One region of the Neomoorella thermoacetica genome, then DNA from elsewhere that is predicted to be linked to it. Evidence: riboswitches for the same ligand, from Rfam matches in the RefSeq annotation. Region 1 holds a riboswitch; each other region holds the start of a gene.
The links. A riboswitch is a leader RNA that binds a small molecule or an ion and turns the genes downstream of it on or off. The one in region 1 is predicted to bind cyclic di-AMP.
Positions count from the first base shown of each region.

Region 2: it holds a riboswitch for cyclic di-AMP, as region 1 does, so the genes downstream of both, MOTHE_RS06560 (bifunctional alpha,alpha-trehalose-phosphate synthase (UDP-forming)/trehalose-phosphatase) here and MOTHE_RS10420 (C40 family peptidase) in region 1, are expected to answer to the same signal.
Region 3: it holds a riboswitch for cyclic di-AMP, as region 1 does, so the genes downstream of both, MOTHE_RS14150 (CAP domain-containing protein) here and MOTHE_RS10420 (C40 family peptidase) in region 1, are expected to answer to the same signal.
Region 4: it holds a riboswitch for cyclic di-AMP, as region 1 does, so the genes downstream of both, eam (glutamate 2,3-aminomutase) here and MOTHE_RS10420 (C40 family peptidase) in region 1, are expected to answer to the same signal.

Region 1 is NZ_CP012369.1:2,093,457-2,098,363, forward strand. It holds gene MOTHE_RS10410 (MtaA/CmuA family methyltransferase) at 1-798, opposite strand, end outside; gene MOTHE_RS10415 (MFS transporter) at 809-2,107, opposite strand; cyclic di-AMP (ydaO/yuaA leader) riboswitch at 2,480-2,609, shown strand; gene MOTHE_RS10420 (C40 family peptidase) at 2,619-3,272, shown strand; gene guaA (glutamine-hydrolyzing GMP synthase) at 3,389-4,907, opposite strand, start outside.
Region 2 is NZ_CP012369.1:1,304,786-1,309,692, reverse strand. It holds gene galU (UTP--glucose-1-phosphate uridylyltransferase GalU) at 1-122, opposite strand, end outside; gene MOTHE_RS06560 (bifunctional alpha,alpha-trehalose-phosphate synthase (UDP-forming)/trehalose-phosphatase) at 203-2,395, opposite strand; cyclic di-AMP (ydaO/yuaA leader) riboswitch at 2,540-2,682, opposite strand; gene MOTHE_RS06555 (amylo-alpha-1,6-glucosidase) at 2,795-4,907, shown strand, end outside.
Region 3 is NZ_CP012369.1:1,633,124-1,638,030, reverse strand. It holds gene cysK (cysteine synthase A) at 1-641, shown strand, start outside; gene MOTHE_RS14150 (CAP domain-containing protein) at 689-1,426, opposite strand; cyclic di-AMP (ydaO/yuaA leader) riboswitch at 1,481-1,671, opposite strand; gene MOTHE_RS08270 (YebC/PmpR family DNA-binding transcriptional regulator) at 1,846-2,604, shown strand; gene MOTHE_RS08265 (hypothetical protein) at 2,675-3,226, shown strand; gene ruvC (crossover junction endodeoxyribonuclease RuvC) at 3,419-3,922, shown strand; gene ruvA (Holliday junction branch migration protein RuvA) at 3,919-4,527, shown strand; gene ruvB (Holliday junction branch migration DNA helicase RuvB) at 4,528-4,907, shown strand, end outside.
Region 4 is NZ_CP012369.1:370,265-375,171, forward strand. It holds gene MOTHE_RS12665 (PIG-L family deacetylase) at 1-818, shown strand, start outside; gene MOTHE_RS01910 (glutamate--cysteine ligase family protein) at 819-1,805, shown strand; gene MOTHE_RS01915 (phosphatidylserine decarboxylase) at 1,799-2,563, shown strand; gene MOTHE_RS01920 (DedA family protein) at 2,560-3,162, shown strand; cyclic di-AMP (ydaO/yuaA leader) riboswitch at 3,207-3,335, shown strand; gene eam (glutamate 2,3-aminomutase) at 3,418-4,695, shown strand; gene MOTHE_RS01930 (OmpA/MotB family protein) at 4,748-4,907, opposite strand, start outside.

The DNA of each region.
Region 1 (4,907 bases):
CGGATTGACCTTGGAGTCAAAGTGGAAGCAGTTAAACCCCGCCTGGGCGATATAATCCAGACGGTCGGTGGTATTGCCGCAGATATGCAGGATAGTCGGTCCATTGAGCTGTCGTGTCATCTCCTGGTGAATCGGCAGGAGAAAGTCGCGGTAGCAGGTACCGCTTACCAGGTCGCCGGTGGCGTGGTCGGCCACCGTCACCACGTCGGCCCCGGCGGCAAACTGGGCGTTGGCGAATTTCACCGCCAGGTCCTTTAGCTTATCGAGGAAACGGCGCACTTTATCCGGTTCCAGGATGGTCTTAATGAGGAATTTTTGCACGCCGTGGAGATGGTAGGACAGGGTCCAGGGTCCCATGACCTTACCCACCAGGCAGACGTGATCGCCGTACTCTTTTTTGAGGATTTTCAGTGCCTCAAGTACGGTACGAATGGGCGGTCGCTCTAAAAAGTCAGCCGGGATGATAATGTCGTCTGGGTCTTCAAAGGGGTTCTCCAGGACATCTGGCATAGAGTCGACGGTGCCCCAGTTCATTTTAAGGCCAAAGGCCGCAGCTTCCTGCTGGACGCTGAAATAAGGGGCAATGGTGTCGAAGCCCAGGATTTCATACCCCGTCGCTGCCAGGGTGGCCATTTTCTCCGGGTTCAAATGGACATCAGGGAAATAGGCGCCGCAGGCTTCCATGGATTCCACCGTAGCTACTGATACCGGGTTACCTACCGGGATGCGGTCTACATGTTCGCGGTTTAAGGCACGCAAGAAACGCTCTTTGGGGGTCATGGCAGGCAAAGTTCTCACCTCGAAAGGTTTATTCCGACAGGGAAATACTGTTGTTACTTATATCCTGCCGGTCTCTGACAATGGCAGAAGCAATTAAACCTGCAACTGCGCAAAAAGCAATAAAAGTCCAGGCATAGGTATAAGAAACACCTGCAGGTGTTTTAATGATTAGGCGGCTCATAATAAGAGGAGCAAAAGCGGCCCCAAAATAGGCTATACCCGTCACAAAGCCGAGGGCCCGCCCATACATCTCCGGGCTAAAAACGTCAGTCGGCCAGGCTAAAATAGGACCCCAGATCATATTGGCAAAAAATCCGGCTCCGGCTAGGATTAGCATCAGCCCCATATGGCTGATTCCCGGCCGGGACATAGCCAAAAGTAGGATAAAGGGGATAGTGCCGAGGAACGAAAGAATTATCATGGGCCGGCGGCGGCCATTAAAGAATTTATCGGAAATCCGGGAGCTCAAGAAGGCGCCGATGACACCGGCTGCAAAATAAATCGAAGCCCAGACGCCCATTTTCATCAGGTTAAATTTAAACACTTCACTTAAATAGCTTGGCGACCAGGTTACTATCCCCCAGAAGGTCATCTGGCAGGCCAGGTAAGATAGCACTACTGCTATGAAGCTCTTGTTTAACAAGACATCGCGCAAGGGTATTTCGGCTTTTTTGGCCTGCTTGGCCAGGTTCTCACGGCTTATTGCCGCCTCTTTTAAGATGCCACTCTCAAGTTCGTCGGCGTAACTCTCTTTAACTTCCCTGTCGCTCAGCCAGCGTACCTGTTCGGGACGATCGTAAATGAAGAGAAGTACTATTACCAGGGGTACCAGGCCAAAAATACCTAGCCATATAAAAACAGGACGCCAATCGTTAAAATAGGAGGCTAGAAACGTTGTTAGCAAAGGAGCCCACGCAGGGGTAATAATCCAGGACCAGGAGAGGACCCCCTGGGCCTGGGCCCGTTCTCTTTTAGGAAACCAGCGCGCGATCAAGCGTGCACTGGGTACAAATTCAGTACCTACAAAAATACCAAACAAGGCATTACGGATATACCACTCAGTTGCGTTCTGCATATACGCCATATATATCGTGAATATGCTCCAGGTGATCAGGGAGAATACCAAAACTTTTTTGGGACCAAAGCGATCGCAAAGAAATCCCGATAATATCTGGGTTGGGCCATAAAAAATCATTAATAAAAACATGGCGTTACCAACATCGCTATGGGTCAGGTGCAAGCTCTGACTAATTAGCGGAACTAACACTGTCGTTTTTACCCGGTCTAGGTACTGAATGCTATACCCGAAGAAAACAATAGCTGCCACCAGGTAACGATAACGCCACCATCCTGTTGAGGGTGACAAGGATTTACTCATAGACCTCCCCTTCCTTAAATTTAAATACTTGCGTCCACCTCAGCGGTGCCCTTTCTTCCCTCCTCCCTGCACCAGTTTTCTGAGTATGGACTAAATATAATTTCTTCATCTTTATATAAAAACCAGTGGTTCCTATGCACATTCTTAATTGACAAAACACCACCCTGATGGGCGTAAGGCATAAGATGAGCTTTTAAGGCATGGATCTTAAGAAAAATGTACCATCAGGCAATTTATTCGAGTTCCTGGCATTCAATGATGTCTGAAGGAGCATCCAGGTCTTTTACTATTACTTTTTTCGACGATATAATATAAAAGCCATATTTTTTAGCACCGAATTCCCGGGTAGGCGGGAAACGGGGGATATTTTTGGGGTGAAGAGCCAAAGGCTCCGGGCTAACTCTCGGTCCGAACCCGTCAACTAACCTCGTAGGTGTGCGAGAGTGGAGGTCTTAGATAATTGAAGAAGTGGTCGAAGTATTGCCTGACTGCCACCCTGGCCGGAGCTTTGAGCCTGGCCGCCGCCGGAGTGGCCCTGGCCCAGCCCTATGAAGTGAAAAAGGGTGACACCCTGTGGGCCCTGTCCCGGCGTTATGGAGTAACGGTAGAACAAATTAAAGCAGCCAATAACCTTGATTCCTCATTGATTTATATTGGTCAAATTTTGGAAATACCCACTAACAAAACATCCCTTGCCAGTCGTTATGAAGCACCCACAGCCTCCCGCGGTATAAGCATCGATCCCTCTACTATGGGTGCCCGTATTGCCGCCATCGCCCGCCAGTATGTGGGCAGTCCCTACCGCTGGGGTGGGACAAGCCCAAAAGGATTCGACTGCTCGGGCTTTACGCTTTACGTCTTTCAACGTGTAGGCATTAATCTCCCTCACTCGGCCAGCGACCAGGCCTCCCTGGGTACCCATATTGATAAAGGGGATCTCCAGCCGGGTGATTTAGTCTTTTTCCATACTTATTCCCAGGATATCAGCCATGTAGGTATTTACTTGGGCAACGGTAAATTTATCAGCGCTACCAATCGCGGCGTGGCCATCGACAGTATCGATGACCCGTACTATTGGGGACCACGCTATGTCGGTGCCAGGCGCGTAAGGTAGATTAAGGTAGAGTAGTCTGTTCGGCGCGCCTAGAACTCTCATGTCGACTTACGCCACAGAAAAATAAGGAGACCCCTTAACCTGTTGTTGCAGGATAAGGGGTCAATTTTTTTATCCTACTCCCACTCTATGGTCGCCGGGGGTTTGGAAGTGATGTCGTAAACGACCCGGTTGATATGACGCACCTCGTTGACGATCCGGGAGGAGATACGCTCCAGGAGGTCGTAGGGGAGCCTGGCCCAGTCGGCAGTCATGGCGTCATCGCTGGTCACGGCCCGCAGGACGATGGGGTAGGCATAGGTCCGCTCGTCGCCCATAACACCCACACTCTTCATGGAGGGCAATACCGCAAAGGACTGCCAGATTTCCCGGTAGAGGCCGGCTCGCCGGATCTCCTCGGTGACAATGGCGTCAGCCTGACGTAAGATTTCCAGTTTCTCCGGGGTGACTTCCCCCAGGATGCGGATAGCCAGGCCCGGCCCCGGGAAGGGTTGCCGCCAGACAATCTCCTCCGGCAGGCCCAGTTCCTCCCCTACCCGGCGCACTTCGTCCTTAAATAAAAGGCGCAGGGGTTCAATTAATTCCAGTTCCATATCTTCCGGCAGGCCACCGACGTTATGGTGGCTCTTGATGACGGCGGCCGTTTCGGTACCGCTCTCAATGACATCGGGGTAAAGGGTGCCCTGGACCAGGAAATCCACCCGTCCCAGTTTCCTGGCTTCCTCCTCAAAGACCCGGATAAATTCATGGCCGATAATTTTGCGCTTTTCTTCCGGGTCTGTAACGCCGGTGAGTTTCTCCAGGAAACGCCGGCTGGCATCGACATAGACGATGTTCATGCCCATGGCCTGGCCAAAGGCCCGCTGCACCTGTTCGGCCTCCCCCTGGCGCAGGAGACCGTGGTTAACAAACACGCAGGTCAAGCGGTCGCCGACGGCCCGGTGGACCAGGGCCGCAGCCACCGAGGAATCGACCCCGCCGCTCAGGGCGCAGAGGACCCGGCCGTTACCTACCTGCCGGCGAATGGCCGCCACCTGGTCTTCAATGAAGGAACTCACCGACCAGTCACCCCGGCAGCCGCATACCTGGAAGAGAAAACGACGCAGTATCTCCTGCCCCATGGGAGTATGCTTTACTTCCGGGTGAAACTGAACGCCATAAAGCTTCCTGGCCGGGTCGCTCATAGCCGCCACCGGGGTATAGGCCGAGCGGGCCGTCACCTGGAAGCCAGGCGGCGGGGCGCTGATATAGTCGCCGTGGCTCATCCAGCACTGTATACTTTCAGGTAAACCGGCGAAAAGGGGATCTGCTGCTGTTATTTCCAGCTGGGTTTTACCATACTCCCGTCCCGAGGCCCCCTCTACCCTACCGCCCAGGTCATGGGCCATGAGCTGCATACCATAACAGATGCCCAAAATGGGAATGCCGCTTTCATAGAGGGCCCGGTCGATACGGGGTGCCCCGAGGCTATAGACGCTGGCCGGCCCGCCGGAAAAAATAATCCCCCGGGGTCGCCGGGCCAGGATCTTTTCCAGGGGCGTGTTATAGGGTATCATCTCCGAGTAAACCCCGGCTTCGCGGACCCGCCGGGCGATCAACTGGTTGTACTGGCCGCCGAAATCCAGCACCAGTACT
Region 2 (4,907 bases), 790 kb from region 1:
TGAATGGCCGGTTTGTCAACAATGGGTAACATTTCCTTGGGCTGGGCTTTGGTGGCCGGCAGGAAACGGGTACCCCAGCCGGCAGCGGGAATGATAGCTTTCTGAATCCTGGTCAAAGATATCACCTCGTTCTTATTTTCACGTCTATTCATATGTCCCTGGTAATGAAATATTACCTACTTTACCGTTGCTTTTATAAAGATTAGGTGCGGCTACAGTTTAAGAGCTGGAGAAACTCGATAACCTCTGCCGGTGAAGCAAGGAAATAATGGGCATAGCCTGACTGCCGTTGGCCGACGCCTATAGCCAGGCCGTTCCCGGGCAGGGCTGCAAAGGCGTCCTCATCGGTACGATCGTCGCCCAGGTATACAGGGAAGGCCCGAGGCCAGCGGCGAGTGAAGTAGGTTACTGCCAGGCCTTTATTTACGCCCCGGCGGCGAACCTCCAGTACCTTGTGGCCGGGGATTAGTTCCAGGCCATCCTGTAAAAAGGGTTCCAGGGCATGCCGGAATTCCTCCAGGATTCCCGCAGCGGCATCGGGTTCGGCCAGCCGGTAATGGAGGGCCACCCCTTCGCCTTTATTTTCCACAAGAAGGCCGGGAACACCTGCCGCCAGTTGCCGGGCCAGGCTAAAAATTTCCGGCCAGGGGTTTTTCCCCGGCGGTGGGGGGAGGAGGTTGATAACAGGTCCCTCTGGTCCGGCTACCTGGGCCCCGTGCAGGCCGGCGAGGAGGAGTCCGGGGATCGGCAGCAGGTCGCGGAGGTCGGCCAGGGGACGGCCACTAATAACGGCCAGGTGTAAGCCTGGCCGGGAAACCAGTTGCCGCAGTAATTTCAGGAGGCCGGGGTCGGGGACGGCATCTTCCGGCCTGGGGGCCAGGGGAACCAGGGTGCCGTCGTAGTCGCACATCAGCAGTAGTTCCGGGTACTCCTGTACCCTAGCTGCCAGCTGATCCGGAGACATCACCGGTTTCTCCTTCCCTGACGGCATGGCCTGATGAAAACAATTCATCCACCAGTGGACATCATGGCGCCGTACCCTTTCCTGTAACAGTTGCAACCTTTTGCTTTGCTCTGCCCGGCCCATCCCCAGGGCCGTATTAAAGATCATGGCCATCCCGTCGATGTCATAGGGGTTCACCAGGACGGCACCCTTCAATTCCTGGGCGGCACCGGCGAAACGGCTCAAGACCAGGACGCCGGTCTGATCACGCCGTGAAGCTACATATTCCTTGGCCACCAGGTTCAAGCCGTCTCTTAAGGGTGTGACCAGCATCACATCGGCTGCCAGGTAATAGGCTACCAGCTCCCGCCGGGGGAGGCCGCGCCAGAAATAGTATACCGGTTGGTAGTTGCCGTCACTAAAACGGCCGTTGATGCGGCCTACAGTGGCTTCCACCTGCTCCTTTAACTGACGATAGGCCGGTACAGCTGTCCGGCTGGGAACGGCGACCTGGATCAGGGCGGCCCGGCCGCGCCATTCGGGGGCTTCTTCCAGCAGACGTTCCCACGCCAGGAGCCTTTCCAGGATGCCCTTGGTATAATCGAGGCGCTCCACGCTTAACGCCAGGCGCTCGACACCAATTTGTTCCCGCAGTTTTTGAGCCCTGGCCATGGTGGCTGGACTGGCAGCCTGGCGCTGGAAGGCTTGATAATCTATGCCCATAGGCCAGGCACCAACATGAATGCGCCGCTGCTCCCAGAAGACAATACCGGCTTCAAAATCGACCCTGGCTCCCAGCATGTGCGCCACGGCCTGCAAAAAATTGTCAACGTAGGCTTGAAGGTGAAAACCCAGGACATCGGTTCCTAGCAGACCGCGCAGGATATGGGTTGCCCAGGGTAGGGTCGCCAGCAGGTCATGGTGGGGGAAAGGTATATGCCAGAAGAAGAATTGTTTTAATTGGGGCCTGCGGTGGCGGAGGTGGGCCGGTACCAGGGCCAGGTGATAATCATTTACCCAGACTGTATCCCTTTCCCCGGCTTCTTCCAGGGTGGCTGCGGCAAATTTGGCATTAACATCGACATACGCCGACCATTCCCGGACTTCATAACGACATTTTTCTAAAAAGTAATGGCATAGGGGCCACAAGGCGCTATTGGTAAAGCCATGGTAATAGAGGTTGATTTCATCGGCGGTAAGGGGAACTTCACGAAAAGTATAGGCCGGATTACCCTCGGGTACCGGTAAACGTAAACCGGGACTGTTCTCCTGGGGCGCCTCCCAGCCACCCCAGGCAACCCAGACGCCACCTTTTTCCCTTAAGAAGGGTTCCACGGCCGAAACCAGTCCGCTGATGGCCGGTACAACCTGGATACCGTCCCGGGTTGCCTGCAAATTATATGAACCTCGGTTGGAAACCATGACAATTTTAGCAGGCTGCTTTTGGGACATTTTACCTACCTCCTCCTCACCTCAAATACTTATTTACCGGTAATAAGCCCCTCCCTGTAAATAAAATATAAAATATAAACCCCGTTTAAATCCGGGGTTGCAGCATAAACCATAAACGTAATGGAAAACTACACCGTTTACCGGCGGTATTCCCTTCACGCTTACGAAGTTAGCTGACGGATTCGGGCCACGTCTAGCCCTACCCACCGGTATAACCGGCAAGATTCACCCCGGGAAATTGGGTCCCCCGCTTACGGCTGCACACCGCAATTCAGCGTTTCAGGATATATAAATATTATATCACGCCAGGAACAAAATGCAAATTTTGTGTCCATTTATTCCCGGAAGGATATTCCAGGATACCTGCCGAATCCATTCTTAATAAAGGGAGGGGAGTATATGCTCGATACAGAGCTCGATTTGCGCAATAACCCGGGTGTTGTTGAACCCGCGACGGAGGTGCTGAAGGAAGGGGGGATTTTTCTCATCTCCCTGCCCGATGGTTCGGTTCTGGACGGGGGTAACGGTAACCTGGGCCTTTATTACAATGATACCCGTTATTTAAGCCACCTGGAATTTCTTGTAGCCGGGCAGCGACCTGTATTTCTATCTTCTTCCATCCGCGACAGCCACTTTGCCCAGATTGAACTTACCAATCCCGTTTTCAATTTACCCGACGGCACTATGGTGCCGGCCCAGACCATCCATCTTCGCCAGCTACGGTTAATTAAGGGCGCCTTTTTTCAACGCCTGCGTTTAATAAATTTTAATCCCTTCCCGGTTAAGTTAATGCTTCGTTTTAACCTGGCTGCCGATTTCCGGGATATATTTGAGGTTCGCGGCAGCCAGCGCCGCCGCCGGGGGGAATTGTTACCGGTCGAGGTACGACGCCAGGGGCTGGTCCTGGCTTACCGGGGCCTGGATAACCTGATCCGTACCACCCACATTACCTTTGAACCGGTGCCAACCTCTATCACCGGCCACCACGATCGGGCCGAAGTAGGCTTTGAACTTACCTTGCCGCTCCAAAAAAAGATCTACCTGCATTTAAAGATCGAATTGGATGCAGGAAATACAACACCTGGTAACAAGATCAGCGATCTTTTTTCAGCGGCCACCATTGAACAGGCAGCCGCCTACCACCAGTGGCAAAGGGAGTCGACCAGGGTGTGGACGGATAATAGCTTCATCAACGCCATGTTCCAGACGGCCGTCACCGATCTCAAGGCCCTGCAAATAGATTACCCGGGCGAGGGCGGGATCATAGCGGCCGGGATACCCTGGTACACAGCCCCCTTCGGCCGCGATTCCCTGATTACCTCCTGGCAGACCCTCATTTTAAACCCGGCCCTGGCCCGCCAGACCCTGCGTTTCCTGGCCCGCTACCAGGGCAAAGGGGTGGATAGATGGCGGGAGGAAAGGCCGGGAAAAATCCTCCACGAATTGCGCCGGGGGGAGATGACCGGATGCGGGGAGGTACCCCATAGCCCTTATTACGGCTCCATAGACGCCACCCTGTGGTTTATTATTCTCCTGGCCGCCACCTACAAGTGGACCCAGGATGACGACCTGTTACAGGAACTGGCTGACCCTTTACGCAACTGCCTGCACTGGTGCCTGCGTTACGGCGACCTGGATGGCGACGGTTACCTGGAATATCTCCGGGAGTCCCCGGCAGGTCTTACCAACCAGGGCTGGAAGGATTCCTGGGATGCCGTAGTCGACCGGGAAGGGCGCCTGCCCGTGGGTCCTATTGCCCTGGTGGAAGTCCAGGCCTACTACTACCTGGCCCTCACTGAAGCCGCCCATTTATTGTCCCTCCTGGGTGATAAACCGACCGCCGCCGGGCTGAAGAAACGGGCCCAGCGGTTGAAAGCGCGCTTCAACCAGGATTTTTGGCTGGAAGACGAGGGATATCTGATTTTTGCCCTGGATGGTGAGAAGAGGCCTTTGACCACCCTGGTTTCCAACGGGGGCCAGGCCCTCTTTACCGGCATTCTCCCGCCGGAGAGGGCCAGGAGGGTTGCCCAGCGCTTGATGGCTGCAGATTTCTATTCCGGCTGGGGTATTCGTACCATGAGTAAAAGAGAGAAGGCCTATAACCCCATGAGCTATCATAATGGCTCGGTCTGGCCCCATGATAACGCCATTATCGCCGCCGGCCTGCGCCGTTACCAGTGCCTGGATGAATTGTCACGCCTGGCTGCGGGCCTTTTCGCCGCCAGCCCCCACTTTAATTACCGCCGCTGGCCGGAGCTCTTCTGTGGTTTTACCCGGAGGGGTTTAAGCGGCCCGGTGCGCTATCCCGTAGCCTGTGATCCCCAGGCCTGGGCAGTTGGCAGCCTTTTCAGTTTCCTGCACCACTTGCTGGGCCTGGAGTTGAGGGAGCAGAGCCTTTTTATTTCCCGCCCCCTGTTGCTGCCCGGGACCCGGCGGGTGGAGATCAGGAACCTTGCGGTAGCCGGCAGCCGTCTGGACCTGGCCTTTGAGGAAAAGGATGGTCGGGTTATGG
Region 3 (4,907 bases), 460 kb from region 1:
CGGAAACAATGAGTATTGAGAGGCGCAAGCTCCTGGCGGCCTATGGGGCGGAGTTCGTCCTGACTCCGGGAAACCTGGGGATGAAGGGGGCTGTAGATAAAGCAAATGAACTGGTACGGGAGAACCCCGGTTACTTTATGCCCCAGCAGTTTGAAAATCCGGCCAACCCGGCCATCCACCGCCAGACCACGGCCAGGGAGATCCTGGAGCAAATGGACGGTAAAGTAGACGCCTTTGTGGCCGGCGTCGGGACCGGGGGTACCCTCACCGGGGTGGGTGAGGTCCTGAAAAAGGAAATCCCGGGGGTAAGGATTGTAGCTGTGGAACCGGCGGCTTCACCGGTCCTTTCTGGAGGCCAGCCAGGACCCCATAAGATTCAGGGTATAGGTACCGGCTTTGTCCCGCCGGTCTTGCGCCGGGAGGTGGTTGACGAGATAATCACCGTCACCAACGAAGACGCTATGGAAACGGCCCGGCGCCTGGCACGGGAGGAAGGCCTGCTGGTGGGCATCTCTTCGGGCGCCGCTGCTTTTGCCGCCCTCCAAGTGGCCCGGCGCCTGGGCCGGGGGAAAAGGGTACTGGCCATCGCCCCCGACACCGGCGAGCGCTACCTGAGTACGGAGTTGTTCAAGATAGGCTAAGGGAAAACGGCAGGCCGGTGGCCTGCCGTTTCTACTGCTATGAAGTTCTACTGGCCGATGAATTCCTGGACCCAGTAGTGGCCATAGCTGCCGCCGCTGGCATAGCCGACACCTATGGCCGTAAAATTAGCGTTTAAGATATTACTGCGGTGGCCGGGGCTATTCATCCAGGCCGCTACCACCGCCTCCGGTGTTGGGTAGCCGGCGGCGATGTTCTCCCCGGCTATACGGTAGCTAATGCCGAATTGCTTGAGCATATTGGCGAAGGAACCATAAGTGGGCGACTCATGGCTGAAATAATTCTTGTCCCGCATATCTTCGGCCTTGAGGCGAGCTACCCGGGCCAGCTGCGGGTCTGCTGCCAGGGGTTTCAGGCCGACCTTGGCCCGCTCGGCATTGACCAGGTTCACTACCTGCTGTTCGTAAGCGCTTAACTGGTAGTTACCGGCGGGGGCGGGTTGGGGGGCAGGTTGCGGTGCTGGTACGGCCGGATTGCCGGGACTGGTTACCGGGGCCGGTGCGGGTTTAGATGCTGGTTGTGGTGCAGGCGCCGGTGCCGGAGTCGGGGACTGCCTGGTGACCTGTCCGCTGCCGGCGTTCGGAGAAACATGCCACCGGTAGTGCCAGCTCCAGTAAGGGGCGGTATACCAGCTATAGTTATAGGAGTAAATACCCCTGGTAGAGTTAGAGGCGGGTGTAGCAGCCCGGGCCGCGCTTAAAGGGGCGGCAGCCACAACGGCGGCCAGCAGGATTTTCAGAGCTGCGGTGAGCCACTTGTGCTTCAAAGCGGTCAATCCTCCTTTTACTCCTTTTTTACGCCTGGCCAGGCCAGTAAAAAATCCACCTCCCTTCCAACGCCTCCGGGGTTAGCTGACGGGTGCGGGCTGGAAGTGCCCTATGCCGCTCCCGGTCTTTCTCCCACCGTTGCCCGGCTCCGGACAAAGACGAGAGGTGTATACTGGAAGCGGGATTAACCCCAAGAATATGGTTCCCCCGGTTTCTTTTAAAAGAAATTCGGCGTTTACAGGTGGCCATAACGTTAAATTCATTTTACCATAAAATAAGGGTATAGTTAACATAAAATTGGCAGGCAGAATTTGCTATAACCCATGCTTTAAATAAGCCCGGGCGGTAAATGTTGCTTAAATAAGGCCCTGTATGTTAGAATTTCAATGTTGAGTATATAAGAAAGGGGGTAAGAGAGATGTCCGGACATTCCAAGTGGGCCAATATTAAAAATCGCAAGGCCAAGGTTGATGAAAAACGGGGCCGCCTCTTTACCAAAATCGGGCGGGAAATTATCATCGCCGCCCGGATGGGAGGCGGTGATCCCGAGGGCAATATGCGCTTAAAGGCTGCTATAGCCAAGGCCAAAGCAGCCAATATGCCCAACGAGAACATCCAGCGGGCCATTATGCGCGGTACCGGCGAACTAGAAGGGGCCGCATATGAGGAAATGACCTATGAAGGTTACGGTCCCGGTGGCGTAGCCATGCTTCTGAATATAGCCACCGATAACCGGAACCGTACAGCTTCAGAAATCAGATATATCTTTTCCCGGGGCGGTGGCAACCTGGGCGAAAGCGGTTGCGTAGCCTGGATGTTTAACCCCAAAGGGGTAATTACGGTGGAGGTCCCCGCCGGGGATAAACGGGAAGAAGTAATCCTCCAGGCTATCGAGGCCGGGGCGGAGGATGTCGATGACGAGGACGACGAGGTATTGGAAATCAAGACGGCGCCCGGGGACCTGGAGGCCGTCCGGGAAGCCCTGGAGGCCAGCGGTGTTACCATAACACACGCTGAGGTTGAGATGGTACCGCAAACGACTGTTACCATCGACGACCCGGAGACAGCAGGCAAGGTTATGCGTCTCATTGAACGCCTCGAAGATCATGACGACGTCCAGGCAGTATATACAAACGCTGATATTCCTGCAGCAATTATGGACCAATTAGATATATAGCGAGGTATAAAACTACAGGCCGCCGGCAATGCTAGTTAGTGGCAATTTCTGTTTGGCAGGAGGGGCCACAGTGACAGCAGTCCGGCGCTTGCTTGTTATCGGTATAGTGATCTTTTTCCTTGGGGGACTGGTGGCCTACCAGGAGGCCAGGGTAAATTCCGGCCGGCAGCCGGTTTTTTTAAGGGTGCCAGGTATCATGGAACCCCGGGTCCAGCTTGAACCGCGACTGGAAAAATATTACCGCGGTTGCGGCCATACCTACCCCCTGCCCCTGCCGCCGGGGATCAAGTGGCAGGGATCCGGTAAAGAGGAGATGACCTCCCTTTTTCCGCCGGCCGAAGGGTGGCACCTGAGGCAAGAAGCCGGACGCCTGGTAGCCACCCAGGAAGTTGACGGCCTGTGCCCGGTTTGCGCTCCCAAGCGGCACCTGGCAGTAAAGGACGGCCTGGTGGCCGTTTATCAGGGACCTGCCGGAACCCTGGGGCCGCTGCTTAAGGTTACGGGCCTCAAAATCTCTGCCATCCCGGCCAACTGGCAGTCCAGGATTCAGGCCGGCGAGGCGGAATTTAACTCCGAACAAGAACTCCTGGAAGCCCTGGACAGCCTGGACGAATACCGCTAGTTCCCCGGATATTTTCCGGCCGGGTCAGCGACCCGGTTTTTCTTTTGGTTTGGAAAAAAAGGAACTGCTCTCTTCAACGTCGAATAATTGCCAGGCAGAGGTTTTTTTGAACCGGTACTCCTAAAGAAGATGGAGCATACCCAAACCAATAATAACCATTTTTGATAGAACCATATTTTCGGGGGAATAATTATGCTGATCCTGGGAATAGACCCGGGGACGGCGATTGTCGGTTACGGCCTGGTGGAGGCCCGGGCTGGACAAACCCGCGCCCTGGTATACGATTGTATCCGGACACCGGCGGGGGAGGATCCCTGCCGGCGGCTGGCAACCATTTACGCCGGCATAAGGGAGCTAATCGAGCGCTTGCAGCCAGAAACCATGGCCGTGGAAGAACTCTTCTTTAACAAAAACAGCAAGACAGCCCTAGCCGTTGGCCAGGCCAGGGGCGTGATCCTTCTGGCCGCGGCCCATACCGGTCTGCCGGTGGCCGAGTATACCCCCCTGGAGGTCAAGCAGGCAGTGGCCGGTTTCGGCCGGGCGCCCAAGGAACAGGTCCAGCGTATGGTCCAGGCTTTGCTGGGCCTAGAAGAAAAACCCCGGCCAGATGATGTGGCCGATGCCCTGGCGGTAGCCGTATGTCATGCCAGCTTCGCGCCCTGGCGGCAAAGGGAAAAGGAGGTGGCTGGCCGTTGATCGGGTACCTGCGGGGTAGGTTACATCTGGTAACACCGGAGGGTATCCTCCTGGAGACCGGAGGGATCGGCTGGCTGGTACGTACAGTGACCAATCGTTCCTGGCCGGCCCCCGGTACGGAGATAGCTGTCTACACCCAGCTGGTGGTCAGGGAAGACGCCATGGAATTATATGGTTTTACCCGGCCGGAGGAACTGCACCTTTTCACCCTCCTTAGAGGCGTAAATGGCATCGGGCCCCGGGGCGCCCTCCAGATTTTGGGGGCTGCCAAGCCGGAACAGCTGTCCCGGGCCATTGCCGCCGGCGATAGTGCCTTTCTGACCGCCCTGCCGGGAATCGGGGCCAAGAAGGCCCAGCGGTTACTCCTGGAATTGAAGGACGCGGTTTTAAAATCCGGCCTGGTAGACGGTACGGAGACTGAGGCCATACCGGCAGGAGGCGGGGATAATGATGAAGCCCTGGCCGCCCTGTTGGCGCTGGGCTATAGCCGGGAAGAGATTGGCCCGATCCTGGCCAGGGTACGGCAGGAACTGGGGAATGCTACCCCTACGACAGCCGTCCTCCAGGCGGTACTAAAAACCTTTGGCCGGGGGGGAGGGGATTAATTGGCAACGGAGAGGTTAGTAGCCGGAAACCTGCATAATGAAGACCAGGAACTTGAATTGAGCCTGCGACCGCGCTGCCTGGCAGAGTACATCGGCCAGGAACATGTCAAGGAGACCCTGGGCATCTTTATCCAGGCGGCCCGTGAACGGGGTGAAGCCTTGGACCACGTCCTTCTCTACGGGCCCCCGGGGCTTGGTAAGACCACCCTGGCCGGGATTATCGCCAATGAGCTAGGGGTCCAGCTGCGGGTCACCTCGGGACCGGCCCTGGAACGGGCCGGGGACCTGGCAGCCATCTTGACCAACCTGCAGCCCCGGGACGTCCTCTTTATCGATGAAATCCACCGCCTGCCCCGCCAGGTGGAGGAGATCCTTTACCC
Region 4 (4,907 bases), 800 kb from region 1:
CCGGGGCCTTCACCTTGGCGGCAGTGGGGGAGCTAAAGGGGGAAGACCCTACCTTCAACCCCCGTATCTATACCTTTGTCATCCATACCGGCATGTGGCAAATGCTGCCGGTATTTGACCGGGACCATAAACCCCTCCTGCCCCCGGGGTATTTCCTGGCCCGGGGTACGCCCTGGTATAAATTGCCTCTGGCGCCGGCAATCCTGGAACTGAAAAAACAGGCTATCGCCGCTTACCGGACCCAGGAAATGGTCATGCCCACTTTCCTGGCCAATTTTGAGCGGCCCAACGAGGTCTTCTCCCGCCTGCCGGACCAGGAGGTGATTACCACAGCGACGGGCATGAGTGTCGACGGTTGGGTTAAGGAATGGCCCCGGGATGCCGTCATTGCCCTTGACCCCGCCGGTGACCTGGTGACAAAAAAAGTAGAGCGGGGCGGCGATCTCAAGGCGGCCTACCTGCTCCAGTCTGGCCGGACCACCTATTTGCGCCTGGACACCTGGGGCCGGGTCGGTTTTCCGGTAAATTACACCCTGAGCATCTACCTGTTGCCGGCTTCTCCCGGGGCCGGTAGCCAGCGCTTTACCTGGTCCTGGGCACCCGGCGAGAAACAGGTCAGGTGGCTGACCCGCCCGGCCGGTTACGACCCGAATGCCATCCGGGTAGCTTCCGGAGGCGACAGCCTGGAGATGGCCCTGCCGGACCTTATTCCTCCCGGCGAGCACTACCTGATGTTCACCGCCGTCACCTCTATCGGCAGGCTGCCCCTGGACCGGATCCCCTGGCGCCTCGTAAAGATTAAGGGAAGCGATTTATAAATGACGCCCCTGCGTTTTGGCCTGGAAGAAGAAGTCTTTATAACCGAACCCGACAAACCCACCCTCCAGTCCCTCTATTACCTGGCCCGGTTACTCTGGCTTGACCCGGGCTACTACTATACCCATACCGCCTGTAACTTCAACCGCGGTAAGGACCTGCGCTGGGGTCTTATGAGCGGCATTGAAATTTCTACCGGGGTTTTCCCGGACACCGGGGACCTCGTCGCCGACCTGCGTCGCCGGCGCCGGGAACTGGCCGCCGTTTGCCAGGGGCTCATTGTTCCGGTTGGCCACCTCTTTGACCAGGTCGCCCCCACCAATATCTGCGGCATGCACGTCCATGTCAGCGGGTTTCCCGACCGGGAACGGGCCTACCGCAACCTGGTCTACTTCTTACCCCTCCTGGCCCTGCTGGTAATCAACTCACCCATAGCCGGCAGCAGGCGCTACGGCCAATCCTACCGCTGGGCGGAAGCCTTTGCCATCGGGCCGCTGCGGGAGGACAGGCTTTATCGCTTTCAGGACCTCATTGAGTCCAAACGGCTGGGGACCCTGGAAATCCGGGTTTTTGACCCGGTATGGGACCTGGAGCGCATCCGCATCTTGCTGGAATGTATCCGCGCTGTCCTGGAGGCCGGGGTAGATTATCCGGGGGATATTGAAACCTACAATCGCCTGCGCCGGCAGGTGGCCCTGGAGGGTTACATCCAGGAACTACAGCCTATTTACCGGGAACTCTCCAAGCTCCTGCCGGTTCCCGAAGTATATTTCCAGCAAACTCCAGCTGATGCCCTGGGCCGGCTCTGGAAAGAGCAAGGGACCCTGGCCACTTATACGGCCCTGGATAACGCCTATCGCAACGGCATCCTTCAACCCCGGCCGCTGAAAACGATGCGCGTCCGCTGGCCCTTGATGCTGGCCGGGTTTTGCGGTTATTATTTACCCAGGATGCCCTATAGTATAAAGAAGGTGTTATCAGAATGGTAACTTTTTCTATGGCCCTGGCAATCCTGCCCGCGCTCTTCGTGGGTTTAAACCTTTTAAAGATCCTTCTCCTCCTGGCGGCTGTTATCACCGCCATTATGTGGTTTTTGCGCCGGGTATGGTTCTACCGCGACCCGGTCCGGGTGCCTCCAACAGAAGCGGGCACCATCCTGGCCCCGGCCGACGGCAAGATAGTTTACATCAAGCCTTTCCGTAACGGCGAGGTGGTGGCCGAAAAGCTGGGCCAGGCCATCCCTGTCCGGGAAATAATGAAAGCACCGGGCCTGGGCGACCGGGGCTGGATCATGGGGATTTATATGTCGCCCCTGGATGTCCACTTTAATTACGCCCCCATTGCCGGTAGGGTGGAGGATATGGTCCATACCCGGGCCAGGGTTAATCTGCCTATGGTGGATCTCTGGGAATACATCCGCTTGACCTACTTCCGGAGGGCGGTGGACCTCTTTTGCCACCGCTACCGCCTGGTAAATGAGCGCTTGACCATCTTTCTGGATGGTGAGGGCATTAAGATAGCTATGGTGGAGATAGCCGATAAGTTTGTCAACAAGATAAATAGTTTCATCAAGCCGGGCCAGGTAGTCGACCGGGGCCAGAAGGTATCCTTTATCGAGCGAGGTTCCCAGGTGGACCTGGTTATCTTTAGCGAGGACGTTGAGTTTACCGTCCGGGTGGGACAGCAGGTATACGGCGCCAGGACGGTAGTGGCTCGCTACCGGCCTCCGGGCGGGGTGGTGCCTTGACGGCCCTCCATGCTTACCTGGCTCTTTTCGGCCTTCTGGCTATTGAAGGAACGGGTTTACCGGGTGTACCCTTTGAACCGGCCTTCCTGGCCGCCGGCTATTTGATTGAACGGGGCGAAATGAGCTTCTGGGGAGCGGTGCTGGTCGGGACTGCAGGCAACCTCCTGGGGAACCTAATCGGTTACTGGCTGGGAGCCAGGCCCGGTCGCGGGCTGATTGAACGCCTCCTTCACCAGGGATGGGGTGAAGGAGGTATGACAACCGCCCGTTACTGGCTGGCCCGTTACGGGGCGGCGGTAATTATCCTGGCCCGCTGGTTTGGCCCTATCCGCACCCCCACCATCCTGGCTGCCGGGGTGGTTGGGATGGAGACCGGAATCTATGCCCTGTATTCAACCCTGGGTGCCTTTACCTGGACGTTAGCCTGGCAGTATGCCAGTTGGAAGGGGACCCATTACCTTTTGGGGTGGTGGCAGGTCTACCGCCGGTACGCCACCTGGTGGATGGACGCCCTGTTGATCCTGGCGGGATTGGCTATTACCACCATTTCTGTTTATTATTGCTGGCGGCGCTGGCGCCGGGATAAGGAACCTGCCTGATTGACAGGCGCTTATCATCTATGTTAGAATAGTAATGAAAACTAAATAAGCGAGCGCTGAATCCCTGAATAGGGAACGGGGGAACCACTTCTTGGGGTGAATCCTTTTTCAGGTAGGGTTAACTTTCGACCCGAACCCGGCAGCTAACTTCGTAAGCGTAGAAAGGTGAGGTGTAATACCGTTAGTTTTCTATGCCAGCAAAACCCCGGTTCAGGCCGGGGTTTTATTTTACCCTCAGGAAGGAGGAAATAGGTAATGAGTATTTACCCGGAGAAAGGCAGGTTGATGGGAAGGGAAGCTAAAAGGGAAATTGCTCTTGACCGGGCAGCCGAATTGAAAGCCAGGATTGTCGATTACCTGGAAGAAAGGGAGAAGATCGCCAGCGGCCTGGAGGCGGCAGCCGAGATCGAAGCCAGCAAGCAACGTATCCTGGCTTACTTTGGCGCCGGGGAAGCCGAGTGGCAGGACTGGCGCTGGCAGTTGACCCACCGTATCACCTCGGTGGCAACCCTGGCGGAACTGATTCCCCTGACAGAAGCTGAAAAGGAAGCCATACTAAAGGTAGAACGTACCTATCGCTGGGCGGTTTCTCCTTACTACCTGAGCCTGATGGGACCGGAACCTGATTGCCCCATCCGGCGCCAGGCTCTGCCCAGTGCCGCCGAACTGGAGGATAACCATGGCGTCCTGGACCCCATGGATGAAGAGTTGACCTCCCCGGCGCCGGCTATTACCCGCCGTTATCCGGATCGTTTGATTATCAACGTAACCAACCAGTGTGCTATGTACTGTCGTCACTGCCAGCGGCGTCGCAATATCGGTGAAGTCGACCGCAGTCGCAGCCGCCGGGAACTGGAGCAGGCCCTCCAGTATATCCGCCAGAATGAAGAGATCCGCGATGTCCTGATCACTGGCGGTGACGCCCTGATGCTCAGCGATGCCATGATCGACTGGTTGTTGACGGAACTCGATAATATCCCCCACGTAGAAATTAAGCGCCTGGGCACCAGGGTGCCGGTCACTATGCCCCAGCGGATTACCCCGGAGCTGTGCCGGGTTCTGGCCAAGCACCCGCCCATCTATCTCAATACCCAGTTCAACCACCCCCGGGAGGTTACCGCGGCCGCCAAAGAAGCCTGCGATCGCCTGGTCCAGGCCGGGGTGGTCCTCGGCAACCAGGCGGTTTTGTTAAAGGGCGTCAACAACCATCCCTTTGTGATGCGTAAATTAAACCAGGAACTCTTGAAAATAAGGGTACGGCCCTACTATATCTTCCACGCCAAGCCGGTGAAGGGGACCACCCACTTTATTACCTCCATTGAGGAGGGCGTGGAGATCATGGATAAGCTCCGGGGCTATACCTCCGGCCTGGCCGTGCCTACCTATATAATCAATGCCCCCCACGGTCTGGGCAAGACCCCCATCTTGCCACAGTATGTAATCGCCCGTAATGATCACCAGGTGATCCTGAGGACCTGGGAGAAGCGGATTATTTTTTACTCCAACCTGGGACGCCAGAAGGAACAGGCCTAAAGAATAGTATGGAGAATAGAAGCGCCGGGTGTTTCACCTGGCGCTTTTTATATTACTTCTCGCCCTTATGGGGCTCGGTGACGTTGTAGGCTTCCTTGAGGACGACGATATCCACCCGGCGGTTGCGGGCCATATCAGCCTCGCTATTATTGGGGGCCACCGGGCGATATTCTCCGTAGCCGGTGGCCGAAAGGCGTTCCGGTTTGATCCCG